DNA from 4 places in the Gordonia sp. PvP123 genome. Region 4 is predicted to be linked to each of the others. Evidence: predicted binding sites of a transcription regulator. Region 4 holds the regulator's gene; each other region holds the start of a gene.

Region 1 (5,973 bases), 280 kb from region 4:
ACTCGGTGATCAGCTTCGCCGCGGTCTTCTCACCGATACCGGCCACACCCGGCAACCCGTCCGAGGGGTCACCGCGCAACATCGACATCTCCGCGTAGCCGATCCCGGCGCGGTCGACCGGCACGCCGTACTTCTCGGCAACTTCCACCGGACCCATCATCTCGGCTTTCGCCAACCCTCGGCCGACGTAGAGGACGCGCACCGGTACCGGATCGTCGGCGACCACCTGCAGCAGGTCCCGATCCCCACTGACGACGATCACCGGATCGTTCGCCTCGTCGTAGGCAAGGGTGCCGATCACATCGTCGGCTTCACATCCGACAGCGCCCGAGGTCGCGATGCCCGCAGCTGCGAGAACGGCCATGATCATGTCGACCTGCGGGGTGAGCGTGTCGGGCACCTCTTCGACGTCGACCTCCCGGCCCTCGACATCGGTGCCCCCGGCCTCGGTGTCACCGTCGGGGACCGCGACGCGATGGGCCTTGTAGGTGGGGATCAGGTCGGTGCGGAACTCCGGGCGCCAGTCGAGGTCCAGACACACCACCAGGCGCGACGGCCGTTCGCGCACCACGAGATTGGCGATGGTGTCGACGAAACCCCGGACCGCGTTGACCGGGCGTCCGTCCGGACTCGTCATCTTCTCCGGGAGGGCGAAGAACGATCGGAACCACAGGCTCGCGCCGTCGAGCAGCATCAACGAATCCGTCACCCCCACACTCTGTCATGAGTCGGCGGTAGTGTTCGTCGCATGGCATCTGGGAACGGAGCAGCACGGGTCGCGACGTCGGGAGTGGGGGCCGAACCGCTCTTCGGCGCGGAGGTGTACCGGGACCGGGTCCGCCGTGCCGCCGACCTCACCCGCGCCGCAGATCTCGACGCGCTCGTCGTCGCACCCGGACCGGACCTGCGCTATCTGGTGGGATCGCGGGCGGAGACCTTCGAACGGCTCACGGCGCTCGTGATCCCCGCGGCCGGTGACCCGCGACTGGTGATCGCGCGGCTCGAGGTCCCGTCGCTGTCGGCTTCGGCGGTGGGCGATCTCGACATCGAGGTGGCCGACTGGGTCGACGGTGACGACGCCCACGCGCTGGCGCTGGCGGGGTTGCCGTCGCAACCGCGCATCGCCGTCTCCGATTCCATGCCCGCCCTGCATGTGATCCCGCTCGCCCGGCACACCGGCGCCACACCGCAATTGGCGACCGACGTCCTACGCGAACTCCGGATGATCAAGGACGCCGCGGAGATCGACGCTCTCCGCCGCGCCGGCGCCGCGATCGACCGCGTGCACGCGCGCATGGGCGACTGGTTGGTCCCCGGACGCACCGAGCGGGAGGTCGCCGCCGACATCGCCGCCGCGATCATCGAGGAGGGGCACACCGAGGCGGCGTTCATCATCGTCGGGTCCGGCCCCAACGGCGCCGATCCCCACCATGAGTTCTCCGACCGGGTCATCGAGCGGTCCGACATCGTCGTGGTCGACATCGGTGGTCCGGTCGAGCCGGGCTACAACTCCGACTCCACGCGCACGTACTGCTTCGACGATCCGCCCGCCGACATCGCCGATGCTTACGCCGCACTGCTCGAGGCGCAGCGCGCGGCCGTGGCCGCTGTCCGGCCCGGGGTGACCGCGTCGTCGATCGATGCCGCGGCGCGCGATCTGCTCGCCGAGCGCGGCCTGGCCGAGCGGTTCATCCACCGCACCGGGCACGGCATCGGGCTGTCGGTGCACGAGGAGCCCTACATCGTCGGCGGCAACGACATCCCGCTGCGGGCCGGCATGGCATTCAGCGTGGAGCCGGGCGTCTACGTCTCCGGCCGATGGGGTGCCCGGATCGAGGACATCGTCGTCGTCACGGAGGACGGCTGCGAGTCCCTCAACAACCGCCCACACGAACTCGTCCGGCTGTAAGTCGCGGGCTGGTGTCACGCGACATCGACTCATCTGCACCCTGACCAGTGCGATAGGGGTGTTTGACCAGTTCGGCGCCGAATTCCGACGACGATGGTCGTGCGGTTGAGTCGTGGACTCGTCGTGTGGCCAGGGGTACCGCCTCATCGCTGGTCGAGCCGGACCGAGCGCAGCCGCCGGGCCGAGCAAGCGACGAAGGAACGGGTCGAGGTCGAGGAGCCGAGTCGAAGCCACGCGCCACAACCACCCCATTGCTGTTGAAGACACTGGCGAATGCCGTTTCGGCTGCCGGACTTCGGTCCAGGTCAGTCGGTCGACTTGAGGTTCGTTGGTGTGATGGGTGTCGCTCCGGGTGCAGGTCAGAGGTCGGCGAGAAGCGTCATCAGATGCGCCTCCACGAGCGACGGGCGGGGCATCGGTGGTCCGGGCCGTGGTGGGCGGACGTCGATGACGTGGCTGGTGGTCAGCCATGAGCGGCGCGCGTCGTGGGGGTGTGGCGTCTCGGGGCGTGCTTGATCGCCGGGCTGCGTTGGCGGTCCGTGGATCTCGGCGCGTATGTCGCGTAGGTGTGCGGCGAACTGCCGGGGTATGTCCGGTCGGCGGTTGATGCGTTCGGGGTTGGGTGGTGCGCCGGGTTCGGCGTTCAACCGCCAGAGGCAGCGGCCTTCGTCGGGTCCGGAGCGTTCGATGCGGGTGGTGTACTGGCCGGGCTGGTCGCCGACCATGCGGTTGTGCCGCGGGCAGGCCGGGGCGAGGTCGTCGATGTCGGTGGAACCACCTTTGGCCCAGTCTTTCTGGGCGTGATGGAGTTCGACGTGGGTGGCGGGCTGGTCGCATCCGGGTGCCGAGCACACTTCACCGTCCGGGCGGGCGAAGGACACGAGGCGTTGTTCGCGGGTGGCCAAACGTTTCCCCCTACCGAAGTACAGCGGCACGGCGGTCGAATCTTTGAAGATCGCCAACCACGGCTGCACGTCGGCGCCCATCGCGAGCAGGTCGGGGATGGGCAGCAGGGTGCCGGTGGCGGTGGTGGCGAGCCCGGCTTCGCGGATCAGATCATTGAGATCGGCTTTGATGATCAGATGGGCGGGCAGGCCGCGGTGCGACTTTCCGAGAATCCCGTCTGAAAAGCCAGCGGTGAGTGCGGCGTCGAGCGCATCGTGATTCGTCTGGGCGGGGGTGCGTTGATCACGGTCGGCTGCGGTGGCCAGGGCGTCGGGGTCGGCGGTGCCGGCGGGTCCGCTGGGCGAGTTCGGGTCGTCGGGGTTGTTGAGTCCGGGTCTACCCCAGACGGCGAACATCATCGTCAGTCGGGCATTCAGTTCAGGACTGAGGGTGCCGGAGATGGTGGCGGTGCCGTCGGCGCGTTGCCGCCCGATCCACACGCCGCGGCGTCGTTTCTGGTCGGTGTCGTCGGCCAGGGTGCCGTCCGGGTCGAGGTGCGCGAGGAGTCGCGCGCCGAGTTGGGTGATGTCGGCGGGCGTGTGATCGGCGGCGATCTCGGCCATTTGTCGTTCGGCCGCGACCTTCACATCGTGGTCGACAGCGTGGGGGATCTGGTCGAGGACGTCGAGGGCTGCCTGGAGGTGGGCGGTTCCGACGGAACCTTGTGCGAATGCCTCGGCGAGGGACGGGTGTTCGGGCGTAAGCACTTCGCCGCCGAGGCTGGTGCGGGTGGCGGTGGCGTCCATCTGCTTACGCCGCCGCACCGGGTTGGAGACCCGCAGCCGGTGGGTCATGAACTGCATGAGTGTCCTGCAGCCGGTCTTGCGGGGTAGGTCACGAGCCTCGACCTGATCGATCTGCCGGTCACCGGCAACGGTCAGGCGTGCGATGGCACGTTCGGTATCGGCTGCCACGTCGGCCAACTCGGTATCGGTACACGGCGACAAGTCCACAGTCTGCAACTCATCGAGGATCGTATGCAGCTCGGTCACCAGCTCGACGGCACGCGTCTTGGGCGCTGCCGAATCGCCTCCGACGGGTGTGGTGTCGGCCATGACGGTCACCTCCCCCGAGACCCGTTGCTACGAATGTACGTTCGAGTGTACACGCGATCGGAGGATCAGGACAGGCGAAAAGTGTTGTCTGGCTACTGATCTGACGGCCGCATGGCGCAGTAAGGTTGTCGGTGACGTGTGATAGAGGCGGGAACCCCGTCGACGACATCCACGCCCACGGCGAGCAGAATCCGACCTCACATGCTAGCGGCGCTAGCTGAACAACGACGCGGACCCCAGGACTCGGCTCACACTGATCTCGATCACCACGCGGCGCGGATTCGGCCTGGGTTCCCGGTATCGCTGCGCGTAGCGCTGCTCGGCCTCGCGCACGTGGTCGGGTTCGCGGCGGACCGTCGCGGGTCCCTCCAGGGTCAACCACCGCGGGCCGTCGACATTCGTGACGGCCGCGTAGGCGCCACGCTCGGCGTTGCGGACCTTCTGATTGCCGTCCGAGGTGATGACCCGTGCCAGTCCGGCCTCGGGATCCCACGTGAAGCCGACGGCGACGGCGTGTGGCGTGCCGTCGGCGCGCAGCGTGGTGAGGGTCCCGAGGTGGCGTTCGGTGAGGAACGCGAGCGCATCGGATCCTAGGTCGGCGGCGGTGCGAGGCATGACCCCACGATAGAGGTCGGTCTCGGGGCCGGTGCGATACTGGTGGTCATGTCATCACGCAGCAACGGGGCATCGGCGCGTCCGGACGCCGACCCGGCCGGCACCCTCGTGCTGTTCGGCGGCCGCAGTGAGATCGGCGTGGCCACCGCCGCGCGTCTCGCTCACGGGCGGACCGTCGTGCTGGCGGCTCGTCGCCCCGACGACCTGGCCGACGAGACGGCTCGCCTCCTCGACGCCGGGGCGGTGGCGGTGCACACCGTCGCATTCGACGCGAACGACACCGACTCCCACCCCGCACTCGTCGAGTCACTGGCGCAGCGGTACGGGCCGATCGGGATCGCGATCGTCGCGTTCGGCATCCTGGGGGACCAGGCCCGCGCCGAAACCGATGTGGCACATGCGCTTCAGATCGCCCACACCGACTACTACGCCCACATCAGCGTGCTCACACCGCTCGCGTCCGTCCTGCGCGCTCAGCGCTCAGGCACGATCATCGTCTTCTCGTCGGTCGCGGGTATCCGGGTGCGCCGTGCCAACTACGTCTACGGCTCGACGAAGGCCGGACTCGACGGGTTCGCGAGCGGTCTCGCAGATGCGTTGCACGGCACCGGCGCCCGCCTGCTGTTGGCCCGTCCCGGGTTCGTGGTCGGCGCGATGACCCGCGACCTGATGGAGTCCGGAGTGAAACCCGCACCGCTGTCGCGCAATCCCGAGCAGGTGGCCGACGCGGTGGCGCGCGCCTTCCACAAGGGACGCGGCGAGGTCTGGATCCCGGGTGTGCTCCGCCCCGTGTTCTTCGGGATGCGCCTGCTGCCACGCGCCGTGTGGCGGAGACTTCCCCGATGACGGCCCCGGATACAACTCACGGGTCGCCACCCGCATCCGAGTTCGTCGTGATCGGAATCGGTGCCGATGGTTGGCCCGGACTCGGCGAGACGGTGCGTGACGAGTTGCGTCGTGCGCAGGTGATCTACGGTGCCGCACGACAATTGGCGCTCCTCGACGGCGCTGCATCCGAACTCGGCGCGCAACTGCGACCGTGGCGGTCACCGATGTCGGAACACCTGGCCGAGGTCGTGGCGGGCGCCGGGAGCGCAGCGAGCGGGCCCATCGAGGCGGGCACTGGGACCGCAGCGACCGGGCCCATCGAGGACGGCACCGCGCACGCGGGCATCGTCCACATCCTGGCCAGCGGCGACCCGATGTTCCACGGGGTCGGCGCCAGCATCATCGGCCGCGTCGGCGCGGACCGGGTGCGGGTGTATCCGGCGGTGTCCAGCGCAAGTCTGGCCTGTGCGCGCCTCGGCTGGGATCTCGCGACCACCCGGATCGTCAGCGCGGTGCGGGCCGAGCCGAGCGTCGTGCTCGGCGAGGTCACCGACGGGGCTCGCGTGCTGATACTGAGCCGCGACGAGACCACCCCCGCGGCCGTTGCGACGCTGCTCGTCG
Region 2 (5,973 bases), 140 kb from region 4:
GATCGTGTCGTCGACCGATGATCCCGGTCTGCCCGAGGCGGTGCGGGATGGTTCACTCGCGCCCGGTGCTCTCGCGGTCAGCAAGAAGGCGGTGTTCGTCGGAACGGGCTCGCAGCCGGTGACACTGGGCACCGTGCAACCGCCCGGAAAGAAGCCGATGCCCGCGCCCGACTGGGCCCGCGGCGCGCGTCTGACCGACGGGACGGTACTGGGATGAGCGGGAAGTTCCGGCAGAAGGATCTCGATCCCGCCCGCGTGGCGGCCCGCGACACCTTGCGCGCAGTGCGCGAACGCGACGCCTACGCCAACCTCGTTCTTCCGAAGATGCTGCGGGACAGAAGAATCGAAGGACGCGACGCTGCCTTCGCCACGGAACTGGCCTACGGTGCGGCGCGAGCACAGGGTTTGCTGGACGCGGTGATCTCGGCCGCCGCGAAACGGCCCATCGCCGACATCGACGGCACGGTTCTCGACGTCTTGCGCCTGGGTACCTATCAGCTGTTGCGGACGAGGGTCGGTGCGCACGCCGCGGTGTCCACGTCGGTCGATCTGGTGCGTTCCGAGAACGGAATGGGGCCGTCGGGTTTCGCGAATGCCGTGCTGCGCAAGGTATCGCAGAAGGACGAGGACATGTGGGTGGAGGAGCTCGCTCCGTCACCTGCCGACGACCTCGTCGGCTACCTCGCCTTCCAGTACGCGCATCCACGATGGATCGCGGAGGTGTTCCGCGATGCGCTGGGCGGTTCGGCGGGACAGCTGCAGGCTGCGCTGGCCGCCGATGACGAGCGACCGCCGGTGCATCTCGTGGCGCGTCCCGGTCTCATCACCGCCGAGGAACTCGCTCTCACCAGCGAGGGCGAGGTCGGCGACTTCTCCCCGTACTGCGTCTACCTGCCGGGCGGCGATCCCGGCGACGTCGCCGCGATTCGCGAGGGGTACGCGGGCGTGCAGGACGAGGGCAGTCAGCTGATCGCTCGTGCGGTGACCGTGGCGGAGGTCGCCGACGACGGCGGTCGATGGCTCGACATGTGCGCCGGCCCCGGCGGAAAGGCCGCACTCATCGGTTCGCTCGCCGAGATCGACGGTGCCCGACTCGATGCGGTCGAGGTATCCGAGCATCGTGCCGGCCTGATCCGCAAGGTCGTGTCCGACCTGCCGGTGACCATCCATGTCGCCGACGCCCGGTCCAGTGGGCTCGATGGTGGTTACGACCGGATCCTGCTCGACGCCCCGTGCTCGGGGCTGGGGTCGCTCCGCCGACGCCCCGAATCCCGGTGGCGCCGGACCGCTGCCGACGTCGACGAACTCGTCGTCCTCCAGCAGCAACTGCTCACCGAAGCCCTGCGGTTGGTCAAACCCGGTGGTGTGGTGGTCTATTCGACGTGTTCGCCACACCCGGCCGAGACGACCGCGGTGGTGGCCGACGTGGTGGCATCGGTCGACGGCGTGCGCCAACTCGATGCCCGCCCGCTCGTGACGGTGGGCAAACTCGGCCCGGACCTGTTGGGCGACGGCCCCCACGTACAGCTCTGGCCACATGTCCACGGCACCGACGCCATGTTCCTGGCGGCGTTGACGCGGGACTAGGTGCCCATCACGGAACGGGCCCCCGCGTAGTCCGCGACCGCGGCCGGACCCACCGGCTCGTACTCCAGGATCAACAGCCCCCCCGGCAGTGGCATCGTGCCGAATCAGCCGGAATCCGAGTCCGATCTCGTTGCGTCCGAACAGCGATCACCCGCAGCCGAGTGCGGTCGGAGCCACGACGAGACGGAGAACGTCCACGACGCCGGCCTCGAGCAGTGCGGCCGCCAGCATCGCGCTCCCGTGCACCTGCAGTTCTCGATCGGAGTCCGCGCGCAGGTCCCGGATCGCGTCGATGGGGTGGTCGGACAGCAGGGTAGCCGGTTGCCACTCCAGTTCCGTATCGGTGAGCGACGTGCTCACCACGTACCTCGGCAGCCCGTTCATCCGAGCGGTGAACGGGTCGTCGGGATCGGTGATCGCGGGCCAATCGCGGGCGAATGCCTCATAGGTGCGCCGCCCGAGAAGCAGTCCGTCGGCCAGATCGAGCCACTCCGACGCCTGGCGGATGAAGTACTCGTCCATGTGAGGTACCAGCCACCCGCCCGCGTGAAATCCGTTGGAGGTGTCTTCGTCGGCGGCGCCGGGACCCTGGGTGACCCCGTCGAGCGTGACGAACTCGGTGACGGTGATCTTCACTGCACGACTTCGTTTTCGACGATGGCCGCGAGCGCAGCGGTGACCGAACCCCAGCCGTCGTAGAACCCCAGCTCGTCGTGTCGGTCACGGTCGGACGGGCTGCGATGGCGCACCACGACGTTGTATTCGGTCCCGTCCTCGTGTTCGCCGAGGGTGATCTCCGCGGTCATGGGAACCGGCGATGGATCGGCGGGACGCCATGAGCTGTCGACGGCATTGGTGAACACCAGGCGCTCGTGGGCGTCCGCGACCAGGAAGACAGCGTCCATGTGTGGGACGAAAGTGGTTCCGTCCTCGCTCATCCGGGTCACGAGCGCGCCGCCGGGCTTGGCTTCGAGTCGGTCGACGCGGGTGACCGTCGGAGCCGGCGTCCACCACTTGGCGAACAGCTCCGGTCGGGTCCAGGCATCCCAGATCCGTTGTCGCGGAGCGCGGATCACCCGGTGCAGCGTGAGGTCGAGTTCGGGGTCGATCATGGTGTCTCCTCGGTGTCGGTGACGAAGTCTTCGAGACGGTCGGTGCGTTCGGTCCACACGGTGCGTTGGTGTTCGAGCCACGTGGACAGACGGCGCATACGGCGCCTGTCGAGCGTGCACATCCGCGTGCGTCCGACCTTCTTGGTCAAGACGAGCCCGCTGTCCTCCAGAACGCGGAGATGCTTCATGAACGACGGCAGGGTGATGGGGAAGGGGTCGGCGAGTTCGCCGACACTCGCCGGCCCATGACCCAGTCGTTCGACGACTGCGCGGCGCGTTGGATCCGACAGAGCGCCGAAGATGTCGTCCAGAGGTGCCGAACCATGTGCCATGTGGCTAAGTGTTGCAGGATTGTTCACTGAACTCAACGGCTAAATGAAAGAGACTGCTCGGAGCTGCGTAAACTTGCTCCCAAACAGCGCATATTCAGGTACTATCGAATGTATGTACGAGGCATCTCCGGACATAAAATCCTTCTTGGGTACCGACCATCTGCGGGCCATCGTGGATGGCTTGTCAGCGATGCCGGTCGGCCTCGACGAGTCGGAATCGGTGGGCAGGCTCACCCTTCTCGAGGAGATCAAGTCGGCCTGCACCGCGGCTCAGGTGCGTGAGACTGCGAATCTCGATGACCTACGCGCGGCTGACGAGGCCGCGCGCAACGTCCCTCAACGGCGGCGCGGGCGCGGCCTGGCTGCCGAAGTGGGTCTGGCACGGAAGGTGTCGCCTCGCAAGGGGAGTCAGTGCCTCGGGTTCGCCCGCGCCCTGGCGCACGAGATGCCGCATACTCTGGCGGCGCTCACCGCAGGAGTCCTCACCGAGTGGCGCGCGACGATCCTGGTTCGTGAGACCGCCTTCCTGATACGTGAATCGCGTGAGGAGGTCGACCGTCGCATCTGCGGTGATCCAGCGGCGCTGGTGGGTATGTCCGACCGCGAGATCGAGGCGCTCGCCAAGTCTCATGCCTATGAGTTGGAACCCGAAGCAGTGGTGGCTCGGAAGGCCAAGGCGGAAAAGGATCGTCACGTGAGCGTCCGGCCGGCACCCGACCTGATGACGCAGTTCTCGGCACTTCTGCCGATGACGGACGGCATCGCGGTGTACGCGGCGCTCAAGAAACACGCCGACTCGGTGCGCGGGTCCGATGGCCGCTCGCACGCAGAAGTCATGGCCGACACCCTGGTTGAACGCGTCACCGGTCGTTCCGTCGCCGAGCCGACGCCGGTGGCGCTGAATCTCGTCCTTTCCGAGCAGTCCTTGCTGGGGTTCGACGATTCGGCTGCGGACGTCCTCGGGTATGGACCCATCCCGGCGACCGTCGCCCGACACCTGGTCGCTGATTCGGTGACACCGGAGGGTGAGACCGCGTCGACGCTCCGCCGCCTGTATGCCCGACCGTCGAACGGGGCGCTGGTGACGATGGAATCGCGATCGCGCGGCTTTCCGACCGCACTCGCCGGATACATCCGTCTACGAGATCAACGGTGCCGCACCCCGTATTGCGGTGCGCCGGTCGCTGAGATCGACCACGCCACACCGCATCGCCGCCACGGCCCGACCAGCGCCGTCAACGCCGACGGAACCTGCGTCGTGCACAACCGCGCGAAGGAGGCCCGCGGTTGGTACTACGACGTGAAGGTCGTCGACGGCGTGCGCGTGATCGACGTGATCACACCGACCAGGGCCCGACATCGGAACGCGCCTCCACCTGCGGTCGGGCACCGGCCGAGGACACGGAGTGGCGTCGAAACGCGCCTGATCCAGATTCTCGCCGCGTCCTGAGTGTGGATAGAGGACGCGTGGCGGGGTGATGTCGTACTAGGTTGTTCGTCGTGGCGGTGTGCCATGTCGTAGATTGCTGCAAACTCGGGGGTTTGTATGGCTGAGCGGTTCGGGGTCGAGGAGCTGGGAATCATCACCGGCGTCGGCGACACACTGGCTCGATGCTCGTCGGAGACGCGAGCGTTGTGGTCGGGGAAGTCTGCGTTCGATGATGCGTCGGCCGCGATGCCGGCGTCGGCGATCGGCGCGGCGTGCGCAGGCAAAGACGGCACTGTTCGTTCGTTGTTGGGTCGCGCGGCGGCGAGGATGGACCAGGTGTCGCAGACCTGCTACCAGGCAGCCGGAGACGTTGCCGACACGGAGGAGTCACTGGCCAGCGGCTTCCGCGCGATCAGCGAGTTCTGATGTCACGACCATCGAGGTCCATTGTCAATGGGTGGGACGTGATGTCGCTGGATGCTGCGGCGAACGCGCTCGACGCCGGGGTGGATGGTCTACGGAAACAGACGCAGGCGATGGCGGACGCGCCGATGAGGGCCGGTGACTCGAAGGGGTGGGTCGGCGCCTCACAGCTCGGATGTGAAGCCCGCGCCGGCTCTGATCGGGTCGAGATCAACAAGCTCGGCGCCGACCTCACCCACGCTGCCAACGTCCTACGAAATACCTCGTCAGCGATCGGCCCGAATCGCACCACGGCGCTGCTTCGCGCGCTCGGACTGGAACGGGACAAATTCAGCGTTGCCGACGACTGGACTGTACGAGACACCCGGGACTATGCGGCCGAGCTCAAGGGCGTGGAGGCGGGGAGCGCGACCGAAAGTGCGATTCTCGCCGACCAGGCGTCGCGTTCTGAAGAAGCCAAAACGGCCACCCTCTCGCTTCAGTCACTGGCAGACCAGATGGGTGAGGACGATCGCAATGGGGCGCGAGTGCTCGCGACGGCCTTCGGGGACGCGGAGGGCAATGCGCCGTTGGCGTCGAGCTACTCACCGGGCCAGGCCAGTATCGATGTCCAAGCCATCATGAGTGGGACCGCCACGAGGGAGCAGAAGGATCGGTTCTTCAGCGCGACCAGCCTGACCCCGGAACAGCGTGCAGCGCTGGCCCGCGGAGATTCTGCGGTCATTCCCAAGGAGCAGTTCGACTACCTGAAGGCGATCTATACGCCGAACTGGGGTGGCGGTCCCGAAGGGCACCCACTGTCCCTCGGCGCCTTGGTGTCGTTCGGCGACAAGTACACCGGCGCTGAGCGAGAAACTCTGAAGCAGAGTCTCGCTGACGGTGTGTACATGCTCGGGAACCGCAACCTGCGGACCGGGCAGACCGACTCGAATGTGTTTGCCGAGATCTGGGGGACTCAAGCACCATTCGTGACCGGCGGGATGAGTCAGCTCCCGACGCCGATCCGAGACGCGCTGACCGAATCTGCTGCGAGTAAGGGGCGGCTGACGGTTCCGGACTCAGGCGCGCACTCCGGCGGCCACAGGTCGGT
Region 3 (5,973 bases), on a different contig from region 4:
GGGGTGTCATCCAGGGTGCCCAGTACGAGGATCTGCGGCGCAAGGCGGCTCGCGACCTCGTCGCCCTCAGCGAGGCGGATCGCGGGGCCGGCGGAAAGGGGTTCGGCGGCTACGGCATCGGCGGGGCGCTCGAGAAGGACAACCTCGGCACGATAGTCGGATGGGTGAACGACGAGCTGCCGGAGGACTCGCCGAAACACCTGCTCGGGATCAGTGAACCGGACGACATCTTCACCGCCATCGAGAACGGGGTGGACACCTTCGACTGTGTGTCGCCGACGCGGGTCGCCCGCAACGGTGCCATCTACTCACTCGACGGCCGGTACAACGTCACCAACGCCAAGTACCGCAGCGACTTCCGTCCGCTCGACCCCGAGGTCGAGAACTACACGTCGCAGTACAGCCGCGCATATCTGCACCATCTGTTCAAGGCGAAGGAAGGACTCGGCCCGACCCTCGCCACACTGCACAACGTGTCCTTCATCGTCACGCTCGTCGACCGGGCCCGCGAGGCCATCGAGAACGGCACGTACACCGAGTACCGCGACGAATTCCTTCGCCGCTATTACGGGGCGTCGCGCGACGCATGACTTCGCCCACCGCGTCGGTGACGGCGGTGTTCAGAAGGGCGGTGGGTTGGCGTCGTTCCAGCGTTTCTCGGCACGCTGCTGGCGTCGGAAATCGTTGTCGCGCAACCGTTTCAGTTCGGCTCGTGCGGGGTGGTCGGGTGGCCGTCTCGGGGCGAGTCGGTTGAACAGGTCCCGCCCGCTGAAGGCGTTGCCGACGAACATGTGCCCGGTGGGTGTGGTGAACCAGGCCGTCAGGAAGTCGTCCTGGTGGTCCTGCCAGCTGGTGAAGGTCTTGATTCGGTGGTGGAACCGGCACAGCGGTTTCAGATTGCGCGCATCGGTCGGTCCGCCGCGTCGTGGGTCGGTGTGGTCGAACGGGTCGGTGTGATCGAGATCGATCTGCCACACCGGCGCATTGCAGCCGGGGAAGGTGCAGCACAGTTCTCCTGCACGCACCAACGCCTGCAGCTTCTTCGATGGGGTGTATCGGGACGCCGGGTCGGTGGTTGCCACTGGCGGGCCGGCGTCGGCCGGTGCCGGCTGGATGTAGGTGCGTCGGGCTTCGGCGAGGAGGGTTCGGGCGGTGTCGGCGTCGACGATGCCGAGCCGGTCGAGGAACGCGGGGTCGTCGTCGAGGCCGATCAGCGTCGACAGGTTCACCACGATGTGAAAGGTCGCGCGCGGAGCCTGTGATGGCGACGGGGAGGCGGTCGGCCCGGGCGGGTCGGCGACTGGTGCCTCGTCGACACGACGTGTGTCGTCGATGTCCTGAACCGCTGCGTTGTCGGATTCGGTTGCGGCATTGGTGCAGTCGTGGCACTGGCAGGCGATCGACGTTTGGCTGCGGGCTAGTGCTTTGAGGGCGTCGGCGCGGCGCTCGGGCAAGGTTCGTGGATCGCCGGCGTGGACGTCGCCGGCCATCGACGAGAGGCGGGCGTCGAACTCGGCAGCGTCGGCGACGGGGAGCGTGCCGGAGATCCGGGACTGTCCGGGCGTGAACCGATCGGGGGTGACGGTCACCTTGCGGTCTTTGGTCACCCGTTCCTTGCGTCGCCGGATCGCCTCGGGTGCCCATGTCGCGACGATCGCGTCGACCATGGCGGTGAAGCGGGTGGTCGACATCGTTGCTCGGGCGAAGATCGCTTCGGCGAGGTGGGCGTCGACGGTCTGCATTTCTTCGTCGTCGGTGATCAGTTCGGTGCGCTTGAGGGCGATCAGGAAGCGGCGCTTGTCGATTCGACCGCAGGCGAGTGCGTGTCCGGTGAACGCGAGCCGGTAGCGCAGTGCGTCGCCGGCCTCGATGAGTTCTTTCGCTTCGGCCGGGGTGACCGTGAGGGTGGCGCCGACTTCGGCGATGGCCTGTTCGAGGCCGGTCGGGCCGAACTGCTCGTACGGGTTCTCCCCGGCGGCGACGCGTGCCGACAGGGCGTCGAAGGCTTCGATGGAGTCGAGTTCGCCGGTGTGCACCTCAGCGCGCCGCTGGGTGTAGTCCATTTCGCGTTCGTCGTGAATGAGACTGGCAACGGTCATCATTCGATACGCAGACGCGGCCGCCAGGCCGGCGCAATGATTCAAGACCTCGACGAGTTCGGCGGCGGAGAGTTCATTGTCGGGACGAAGGCGCGGTTCGACGGAATGCTGTGATGGGTCCACCGGTGTGGTGGATCCGGCCCCCGCCCCCGATGACATGACTCCACTGTACTCGAATATGTGTTCGAGTCAAGGGAATTCCGCGGGTTTTGGCTACGAGTTGACCTATGCGACCCCGGTGCGAGGGGTTGAACGCGGGCCCGTTGTCGGAGAGCAGTCGCCGGGGTGCGCCATGGGCGGCAAGGCCTTGTCGAACACGGTGATCGCGGCATCGGTGGTTTCACTGGAGGACACATGCGAGCCCACCGCGCGGTGCATCATCAGGCCACTGTGAGATTGCTGGCCGCACAACAGGATCGATGAGTTCGTTGACAGTCATCGCCTGGGCATCGACTGTCGCACCTCGAACTGAGACCACGGTGACGGTGTGGGAACACAAGAATCGGGCGCGTCGGCTCCCTGTGGCAGTCCCGGTAGTACCTGGCGTGAAGTCGAGGTGGTGCGCACACTGAAACGACGTCTCGGCCACGCGCCGTACAGGGTTACCTGAATACAGGAATTTATGTATCGTCTCGTGTGTGGAGACGGTTGCTGTGAGTCAGCGCGACGCCCTGACTCGTTTCGGTTACGCCTTGTCGGATTCGACGCGAACGCAGGTGTTGTTGCGGCTGCGGCACGGTGGGGCGTATCCGGCGGAGTTGGCCGAGGAAATCGGGGTGTCGCGGCAGGTGTTGTCGAATCATCTGGCCTGCCTACGCGGATGCGGTTTGGTGGTTGTGGTGCCGCAGGGGCGGCGCAGTCGATATGAGCTGGCTGACAGTCGGATTGGGCATGCGCTCGATGATCTGCTCGGGTTGGTGTTGGCGGTCGACCCGGCGTGCTGTCCCGAGTCCGACGACCAGGGGTGCTGCTGATGTCCGCGGAATTGGGCCTACCGAGTGTGGGACGCCCGTCGTTGAGCGTGGAGCGGCGCGAGCTGCTGCAGCGCCGCATCCGCTGGTTTGTCGCGGCAACCATCACCTACAACGTGATCGAAGCCGTCATCGCGATCAGCGAGGGTGCCCGGGTCTCCTCGGGCGCGCTGATCGGCTTTGGCCTGGATTCGGTGATCGAGGTGTCCTCGGCCGCGGCGGTTGCCTGGCAATTCGCCGGCAAAGATCCCGAACGGCGGGAGAAGGTCGCGCTACGGATCATCGCGTTCTCGTTCTTCGCGCTGGCGGCGTACGTGAGCGTCGACTCGATCCGCACGTTGCTGGGCGTGGGTGGCGACGCCGAGCATTCCTCGATCGGCATCGCGTTGGCCGCGGTCAGTTTGGCGATTATGCCGCTTTTGTCATGGGCTGAACGCCGCGCAGGGCGCGAGCTCGGTTCATTGAGTGCGGTGGCCGACTCCAAGCAAACCCTGTTGTGCACGTATCTGTCGGCGGTGCTGCTGGTCGGTTTGCTGCTCAACAGCCTGTTCGGCTGGTCGTGGGCCGATCCGATCGCCGCCTTGGTGATCGCGGCGATCGCCGTGCGTGAGGGCATCAACGCGTGGAAGGGCGATGCCTGCTGCGCCCCTGTCGGCCAGCTCGCCGGTGCCGGCGAGACCGGCGGTCAGGACCATCGGTGCTCGTGCTGCGCCGAGGGGGCTGGCAATGGCTCGCATCAGTGACGCCGCCCGTGGCCTCTACTGGTCAGAGATGGCAGCGGCGGCCGTCACCGAGGTGGCCGAGCAGCGGTGGCATCACCTCGAGCGCGCCCACAACGTGTCTCAGCCGGACCCGTGGTTGCACACCGCGAATCACGTCGCCATGTTCAGATTCGCTGTGCGTCAGCATGTCGGCGCGAAGCTCTCGGGCAGATCGTGCGCATCATCCTGCTGGAACCCACCTCGATCGACGACCTCGAAGAGGCGCTGAACCAGGCCACGAGCAGATAACGCTCGTGGCGGTCGTCAGTCGTGGGGGGCTTCGCCGGTGACTTGGTGGTCTGCGTGGTTGAGGGCTTCGCGGACGAGGCGGGTGAGGTGGCCGTCGGCGAGGGTGTAGATGACGCGGCGGCCGTCTCGGCGGCTGGCAACGAGGCCGGTGAATCGGAGCTTGGCCAGGTGTTGGCTGACGGCGGTGCGTGAGGTGTGGCAGGCCTCGGTGAGGGTGGTGACGTCTGCTTCTGCTTGTGCGAGTAGCCACAGGATGTGCAGGCGGGTGGGGTCGGCGAGCATGCGGAAGGTCTCGGCGGCCACCGCCAGGCGGGTGTCGTCGGGTTCGTTGAGGTGGGCCAGGCTTGCCGCTGGATCGCTGCTGCGCTCTCGGGTACTGATGACGCTCACCTTTCAGCCTCCGCCGGCACGTCGGACTCAGTGTGTGCCGGCCACAGCGTGGCGGCTGTGATGGCTGCGAGTGTAGCCAGGCAGACCAGAACGAGCGCGGCAGTGAGCTGACCGGGGCCCGCTCCCACCCATCCGGCAATGGGATAGGTGAGCAGGAAACAGGCGTGTGAGAGCGAGAATTGGGCGGTGAAGACCGCTGGGCGGTTGCTGTCGGAGGAGAATGCGCGCAGCAGCCTGGCGGAGGGGGTGGTGATCAGCGAGGTCGCCGCGCCCAGGGTTGCCCAGGTGAGGATCAGCAATCCCCAACCGATGCCAGGCGCAGGGTCGGTGGCGATGAGCACGCACAGCAGCACCATCCCGGCGGGCACAACGGCGGCGCCGGCCAGCATCACTTGTCGGTCGGTGCTGGTGGTGAGAAGTTTGGGGAGTGCTAGGGCGATGATCATCGATCCCGCCCCATAGGAAGTTAGCGCGATAGCCACACCTGCTTCGGATCCGCCGAGCATGCCGCGGACGTAGACCACGGTGTTCACCACGACGATGCCGGTGGCCGCGGCGACCACGAGGTTGAGCGCCAGCAGGCCCCGTAGCGGCCGCCGCGCCACCATCACGCGGGCGCCTTTGGTGATCTGTTTCACCAGCGGTTGCCGGGCCTGACCGTTCGAAGATTGAGGTGGCAGTGGGCAACTCGCGACGAGGATCGCCGAGATTGCGAATACGACCGAGGTCGCGAGGAATACCTGGTTGTAGCTGATGACGGTCAGTAGTGCCGCGGCGAGTACAGGGCTGATCACTGCCTCGAGGTCGTACGCGAGCCGTGACAGCGACAAGCCTTTGGTGTAGTCGTCCTCGCGCTCGAGGACGACAGGTATCACCGCCTGGAAGGTGGGGGTGAACGTTGCTGACGCGGCCTGCAACAAGAAGATCAGGACATAGATCTGCCACACGTCATCGACACAGGGCAACAACACAGCGATGCCGCCGCGGATCAGATCGGCGCTCACCATGACCCGCGTGCGTGGGAACCGCTCGGTCAGTGCAGTGACTACCGGAGCAACGCCCACGTAAGCGAGCATCTTGATGGCCAGCGCAGTGCCCAACACCGCCCCCGCATTGCTGCCGGCGATAGTGAACGCGAGCAGACCTAGCGCGATGGTGAGCAAGCCCGTGCCGACCAGCGCGACGACCTGCGCGGTAAACAACCGTCGATATGTGCGGTAGCGCAACACATCCCACACGGCAAGACTCCCTCCGCAGTGAACTGGACGAGCCTCAACCATATATGTGCGCACGTGCGCACACAATGCCCTTTTCGGGTGTTCCGCTCAGACAGCTCCGTACCGCCAACACGGCAAGGGGGCATCGTCAGTCCTGACCCGTTGATGCAGAAGTGTCACCACCAGGATCGCTGACACTGTCACCGATGTCGTGATGCAGAAGTGTCACCGATGTCTTGCGACATGACATTTGCAGGCCTCGGCGAAGTAGGATGCCCACGGTCCG
Region 4 (5,973 bases):
AGCAGAAGGGTGTGCCCGCGGCGCCGCGAACGGTGTCACGCACGCTGTACCGGGCCTGGACCGCCGACGGGATCGGCACGCTCCCCGAACAGACGACGGTCGACGTCGCCGAGCAGCGGCTGACCCGCTACCCGACGATCGACGCGGTCGCCGATGACAAGGGCCGCCCGCGTGGCGTGATCGTCGTGGACGCGTCCTCCCCCTACGCCCGCGAGCGTCTCCGTCGTCGAGGGCTCGTCGCCCTGCTCGAACTGGCGATTCCCCCGCTGTCCAAACGCCTCGCCGGCTCACTCGATCCGGCCGAACGACTCGCCCTGAGCCTGAGTCCCTATGCGGACATCGAGGCACTGCTCGCCGACTGCACTCGACGGGCCATCCGGGACGCGACCATCGGTGTCGCCGACGCCGAGCTGGCGGCAGTCCGCTCGCCACAGTCCTTTTCGGCCTTCCTTGAGCGGATCAGGCCGCGCGTCGCCGAGGCCGCCCCGGACTATTTCTCGCTCGCCGTCGCGGCGCTCGAACGGCTGGCGCCGGTCCGCGCGGCGATCGACCGGCACGCCGGATCGCTGGCTGCCGACGACGTCGCCGAGCAGATCGACCATCTCGTGTTCGACGGCTTCGTGGCAGCCACCGCACGGCGGCATCTGGAGAACCTGCCGCGGTACCTCGACGGTGCGCGGGCACGTCTCGAGGCGCTGCCCGCGTCCGCCGCGCGCGACAAGGCCGGCGTCGCGGTCGTCGATCGCGTCGTCGAGCGGTGGGCCCAACGGCTCGAACAGGTCCCTGAGCACCGACGGGCGATCGTCGACGACGAGGCGCAGTGGCTCGTCGAGGAACTACGGGTCGGGTTGTTCGCCGAGCGTCTCGGTACCGCGTTCCCCGTGTCGGAGAAGCGCGTCCTACGAGCTCTGGACCGACTCGGCTGAGACGGGATCGGTGGTGGCGGTCTCGACACGTCCGCCACCGGACGCCGACGACTTCAGATCGTCGATCTCGCGCTGGAAGTCCTCCACCGAGTCGAACGACCGGTACACCGACGCGAACCGCAGGTACGCCACCTCGTCGAGATCACGCAGCGGACCCAGGATCGCGAGACCGACTTCGTTGCTGGGGATCTCGGCCGATCCGCTCGCGCGCACCGTGTCCTCGACCTGCTGGGCGAGTTGCGCGAGTGCGTCCTCGGCGACGTGCCGGCCCTGACAGGCACGACGCACACCGCGCATGACCTTCTCGCGACTGAACGGCTCGGTGACCCCGTTGCGTTTGACCACGGCGAGCACGGCGCTCTCCACCGTGGAGAATCGGCGCCCGCACTCCACACACGAGCGACGCCGTCGGATGGCCTGCCCTTCATCTGCGACACGCGAGTCGATGACCTTGGTGTCGTCGTTCTTGCAGAAGGGGCAGCGCATCGTGTCCTCACGCAGGTCGCGGGACGCTGGAACGCACCGAAACCGTGCGCCCCGCCGCTTCTCGGCCGGCCCCTGTGACATCGAGGATACCGCCCGGCCTCAGCGGTACCGGGGGGTGAGCAGGGGCTGACCCACCTGCAGCGCACTCGACGGCAGATCGTTCATCGCGACGATCTCGTCGATCACGATGTCGCGGGGCATCTCGGGCGCCACCCGGCCGGCGATCGTGCTGAGGGAATCCCCGGCGCGCACGTGGACGACCTCTGCGCTCACCGCGGCGGGCGTCATCGAGTCCGAATAGTTCTGACCGACGACACCGAACACCCACACGACGAACGCGAGGCCGACGCCGGCGAGGACCGCGACGGCGGTGCGGCGACGGCGACGGAACACCGCCGCATCCGGACCGACCGGCCCGCGGCCCCGGGCACCCACCGCGGAGCCGCAGTGCGTGCCGCCGACGCGTGGCGTCAGTGGCGACCCGCCCACCGGACGGTTGCCTGCCGGCCGGTTGTCGACGGGCCGAGAACCGTCGGTCAGCGGGGTCCGGGTCCGGATACGGTCGGCGCGGTCGGTGCGCGCCCGGACGGTGTCGGGACGCTCGGTACGGACGGGAGCGACGAGAGTGGCGGTGCGCATGGTGCCCTCCGGGTGTTCGGTGCGGGATCTTCGGGTGTTCGGGTGTCTGGCATCCGGTGTTCGAACTTCGATCAGATGTTCGATGCACTGATGTTCGAATTTGTAGCACGGCGCACCGACAAAGTCTCGCGACACATCGAACAAATGTTTGAGGTGGAGGTCGCACTCCGCTAGGCTCGGACGCGGCTGAACATCCCCACGGGCCATCTACCAGCACGTTCCGAAGACGAGAGGAACCGAACATGAGTGACACCGGCGATAGGCGCGGCCGAGCGCGGGGAGCCGACGACGAGGCCCCCATCGACGTCGCCGCCGCCGAGGCCTCACTCACCCCGCGCCAGCTCGGGGTCCTGGAAGTCATCCGCCGCTCGGTACGCGAGCGCGGTTACCCGCCGAGCATCCGCGAGATCGGCGACGAGGTCGGCCTGGCCTCGACATCGTCGGTCGCCCACCAGCTACGGACCCTCGAGCGCAAGGGTCTGCTCAAGCGGGATGCGAACCGGCCGCGTGCGGTCAACATCGCGCCGAGCGAATCGCCGTCGCCGGAGACCCCGCCGGCCGGCCGGCTGCCCGAGCCGACCTTCGTGCCGGTCCTCGGCCGGATCGCGGCCGGTGGCCCGATCCTGGCCGAGGAGGCGGTCGAGGACGTGTTCCCGCTTCCTCGCGAGCTGGTCGGCGAGGGCTCGCTCTTCTTGCTGCGCGTCGTGGGCGAGTCGATGATCGACGCCGCCATCTGCGACGGCGACTGGGTCGTCGTGCGGCAGCAGAACGTCGCCGACAACGGCGACATCGTCGCAGCGATGATCGACGGCGAGGCCACCGTGAAGACCTTCAAGCGTCAAGGCGCCAATGTGTGGCTGATGCCGCACAACGAGCTGTTCGATCCCATCCCGGGCAACGACGCCGTGATCCTCGGCAAGGTCGTCACCGTGATGCGGCGAGTCTGACCTCTCCCCCGACCGAACGGTCGAGCACCGCCGCGGCAGCTTCTCGCGCCGCGGCGGGGTCGGACGTGGCCAGCGCGGCGTCGGCGGCGGCGCGGCAGTCCTGCGCGGTCACCTCGCCGAGCCGAGCCCCCACCGCGGCGGCCGCGGCCGGCGCGCTGGACAGCGAGGTCACCCCGAGACCGACGAGCACGCAGGCGAGATTCGGATCGGCAGCCGCCTCACCGCACACCCCGACCGGCTTGCCCTGGCGGACACCCGCTGCGGCGACACCCGCGATCAGGCTGAGCACCGCGGGCTGCCACGGATCGGTCAATCCGGCGAGATCGGCCGACATCCGATCGGCCGCCATCGTGTACTGCGTCAGATCGTTGGTGCCGATCGACACGAAGTCCACCTCGGCGAGCACGGCCTCGGCCAGGATGGCGGCCGCGGGCACCTCGATCATGACCCCGGCGACCAGGCCCCGGCCGCGGACCTCCGCGGCGAAGGCGCGCGCCTCGGACGGCGAGGCGATCATCGGCGCCATGACCCACGGCGCGACGTCGGAACCCGACGCGGCGTGCGCGATCGCGTCGAGCTGGTGGGCTCGGATCTCGGGATGCGCCAGGGCGATTCGATCCCCACGGACACCGAGCGCGGGATTGGATTCGTCTGGGTGGGTCACGAACCTCAAGGGCTTGTCCGAGCCGGCGTCGAGGGTACGGATCACCACCTTCTGGCCGTCGAAGGCATCGAGTACCTCGCGGTAGATCGCCGCCTGCTCGTCGACCGATGGTTCGTCGGCGCGTTCGAGGAAGGCGAGTTCGGTGCGGAAGAGTCCGACGCCCTCGACCGGATGCCCGGCGGCGGCCCGCGCCGACGATCCGTCGGCGACATTGGCGAGCACCGAGACGGCGATGCCGTCGGCGGTCTGCCCCGGACCCGTCCACCCGGCGACGAGCTCGGCGTGCCGACGATCCTCCTCGACTCGCGCCCGCGCCGTCTGCGCATCGGGCTCCACCTCGACCCGGCCGGTCGTCCCATCGACGAGAATGGTTGTGCCGGGTGCGATCTCGGCGAGATCGGCCACGGCCACCACACACGGGATCCCCAGTTGCCGGGCGATGATCGCGGTGTGGCTGGTCGGCCCACCCAGCCGGGTGACGAGCGCGATCGTGGTCGTCGGGTCGAGGCCGGCGGTGTCGGCGGGCGCGAGGTCGTCGGCGAGCAGCACCGAGGGCACCTGCGGTGTCGGCACGCCCGGTTCGGGTAGACCGAGCAGTTCGGCGAGCACGCGGTCGCGAACATCGTTCAGATCGGTGACCCGCTCGGCCATCAACCCGCCGAGTTTGGTGAACACCGCCGCGAACTGATCGGTCGCGGCGACGGCAGCGGCCTCGGCCGTGGCGCCCTTGGTGATGAGCGCGCTCGCGGCCCCGATCCACCCCCGGTCCTCGGCGAGTCCCGCGGTCGCCGCGAGCACCTCCGCGGTCACCCCGGTGTTCTGGGAGGCGCGCGTACGCAGTCGCGAGGCGACGGCGCCGGCCGCCGTGGCGAAGCGTGTCACCTCGTCGGCACGACGCTCCTCGGCGATCTCCACGCCGACGCCGAGCTTCTCCGGCGAGTGATCGGGTCGCTCGCCCGGCCACAGCGCGGGACCGTGGGCCAGTCCGCCGACCACCGGGGTCCCTGTCAGGATCTGCGCCATCGTCTTGCCTCTCACTCGACTACCGATGTGACCACCGTTACAAAAAGTGCTTGACTTGTCAACACAAACAGGCGTAAACACAATTACTACAACATGCAATCCCACACGCCTCAACAAGCGGGGTGGTCGGAACCGGAGATCGGAGCGGTGTGTACGCCGAGGAGAGACAACAGGCGATCGTCGACGAGGTGCGCGTCGCGGGGCGGGCGTCGGTGGCTGCGCTCGCCGAGAAGTTCGACGTCACGAGCGAGACCGTCCGTCGAGACCTCGCCGTCCTGGAGCGTGCCGGACATCTGCAGCGGGTCCACGGCGGTGCCGTGCGCGCCGAGGTCATGCGCGCCCTGGGCGAGCTCGGCATCGACGAGCGCGAGTCGAGCCAGATCGAACAGAAGACGGCGATCGGCCGGGCGGCGATCCGTTTCCTGCCGCCGGACGGCGGTTCCGTGCTCTTCGACGCCGGCACCACGACCTACCGCGCCGCCGAGGCGACCGCGCCCGATCGGAGGCTCACCCTGTTCACCAACAGCCTGCCCATCGCCGGCCTGCTGGCCGGCACCCACCCCGACGGGCTCCATGCGCTCGGCGGACGCGTCCGTGGTCTCACCCAGGCCACGGTGGGCGTCGAGACGGTGGACGCGCTCCGCCGACTGCGGGTCACCACCGCGTTCCTCGGCACCAACGGTCTGAGCGAGTCCCATGGGCTGTCGACTCCCGATCCCGACGAGGCGGCGGTGAAAGCGGCGATGGTCTCAGCCGCGCAACGCGTCGTGGTCCTCGCCGACAGCTCGAAGATGGATCGCGAAGACCTCTCCTCCTTCGCCGGGATCGACGACGTCGACGTCCTCATCACCGACTCCGGGATAGACCCGGCCTTCTCGGCGGCACTGTCCGCGCGCGGCGTCGAGGTCGTGATCGCATGATCGTCACCGTCACCGCGAACCCCAGCCTCGACCGCACCCTCGAGCTCGGCGCACCGCTGGCACGCGGCGAGGTGCAGCGCGCCGGTACGGTCCGCACCGAACCCGGCGGCAAGGGCGTCAACGTGGCCCGCGTGGTCGCGGCCGCCGGCCTGTCCACCCGAGCCCTGCTCCCCGCGCGGACGGGCGACCCGCTGTGTACCGCACTCGACGAACTCGGACTCCCCTACGACGCGGTGCCCGTCGACGGCGAGGTCCGCTCCAACATCACGATCGCCGAGTCGGACGGCACGACCACCAAGATCAACGCTCCGGGTGTCGCGCTGACCGCGCGGGATCGCGATGCGCTCGTCGAACTCATCCGGGCGCAC

The links. Region 4 encodes LexA, which represses DNA repair genes until DNA is damaged. Its sites were predicted from a motif close to CGAACANNTGTTCG; they were not measured.
Region 1: the regulator LexA is predicted to act here: its motif matches at 3,940-3,953, upstream of ABIC25_RS00295 (HNH endonuclease signature motif containing protein).
Region 2: the regulator LexA is predicted to act here: its motif matches at 3,137-3,150, upstream of ABIC25_RS00885 (DUF222 domain-containing protein).
Region 3: the regulator LexA is predicted to act here: its motif matches at 2,273-2,286, upstream of ABIC25_RS11430 (HNH endonuclease signature motif containing protein).

The regions. Positions count from the first base shown of each region.
Region 1 is NZ_JBEPPN010000001.1:63,697-69,669, reverse strand. Features, by position in the region: gene ABIC25_RS00305 (5'-3' exonuclease) at 1-694, opposite strand, end outside; gene ABIC25_RS00300 (M24 family metallopeptidase) at 749-1,909, shown strand; gene ABIC25_RS00295 (HNH endonuclease signature motif containing protein) at 2,269-3,909, opposite strand; gene ABIC25_RS00290 (PPOX class F420-dependent oxidoreductase) at 4,123-4,524, opposite strand; gene dprE2 (decaprenylphospho-beta-D-erythro-pentofuranosid-2-ulose 2-reductase) at 4,573-5,370, shown strand; gene cbiE (precorrin-6y C5,15-methyltransferase (decarboxylating) subunit CbiE) at 5,367-5,973, shown strand, end outside.
Region 2 is NZ_JBEPPN010000001.1:199,489-205,461, reverse strand. Features, by position in the region: gene fmt (methionyl-tRNA formyltransferase) at 1-217, shown strand, start outside; gene ABIC25_RS00905 (RsmB/NOP family class I SAM-dependent RNA methyltransferase) at 214-1,587, shown strand; gene ABIC25_RS00900 (dihydrofolate reductase family protein) at 1,735-2,223, opposite strand; gene ABIC25_RS00895 (SRPBCC domain-containing protein) at 2,220-2,699, opposite strand; gene ABIC25_RS00890 (ArsR/SmtB family transcription factor) at 2,696-3,031, opposite strand; gene ABIC25_RS00885 (DUF222 domain-containing protein) at 3,222-4,481, shown strand; gene ABIC25_RS00880 (hypothetical protein) at 4,578-4,886, shown strand; gene ABIC25_RS00875 (TPR repeat domain-containing protein) at 4,928-5,973, shown strand, end outside.
Region 3 is NZ_JBEPPN010000005.1:226,176-232,148, reverse strand. Features, by position in the region: gene tgt (tRNA guanosine(34) transglycosylase Tgt) at 1-590, shown strand, start outside; gene ABIC25_RS11430 (HNH endonuclease signature motif containing protein) at 621-2,258, opposite strand; gene ABIC25_RS11425 (ArsR/SmtB family transcription factor) at 2,738-3,073, shown strand; gene ABIC25_RS11420 (cation efflux transmembrane domain-containing protein) at 3,073-3,813, shown strand; partial or broken gene ABIC25_RS11415 (DUF3703 domain-containing protein) at 3,797-4,038, shown strand; gene ABIC25_RS11410 (ArsR/SmtB family transcription factor) at 4,096-4,461, opposite strand; gene ABIC25_RS11405 (MFS transporter) at 4,467-5,708, opposite strand; gene ABIC25_RS11400 (class I SAM-dependent methyltransferase) at 5,913-5,973, opposite strand, start outside.
Region 4 is NZ_JBEPPN010000001.1:342,621-348,593, forward strand. Features, by position in the region: gene hrpA (ATP-dependent RNA helicase HrpA) at 1-926, shown strand, start outside; gene nrdR (transcriptional regulator NrdR) at 900-1,412, opposite strand; gene ABIC25_RS01545 (LysM peptidoglycan-binding domain-containing protein) at 1,512-2,051, opposite strand; gene lexA (transcriptional repressor LexA) at 2,294-2,998, shown strand; gene ABIC25_RS01555 (phosphoenolpyruvate--protein phosphotransferase) at 2,976-4,685, opposite strand; gene ABIC25_RS01560 (DeoR/GlpR family DNA-binding transcription regulator) at 4,835-5,605, shown strand; gene pfkB (1-phosphofructokinase) at 5,602-5,973, shown strand, end outside.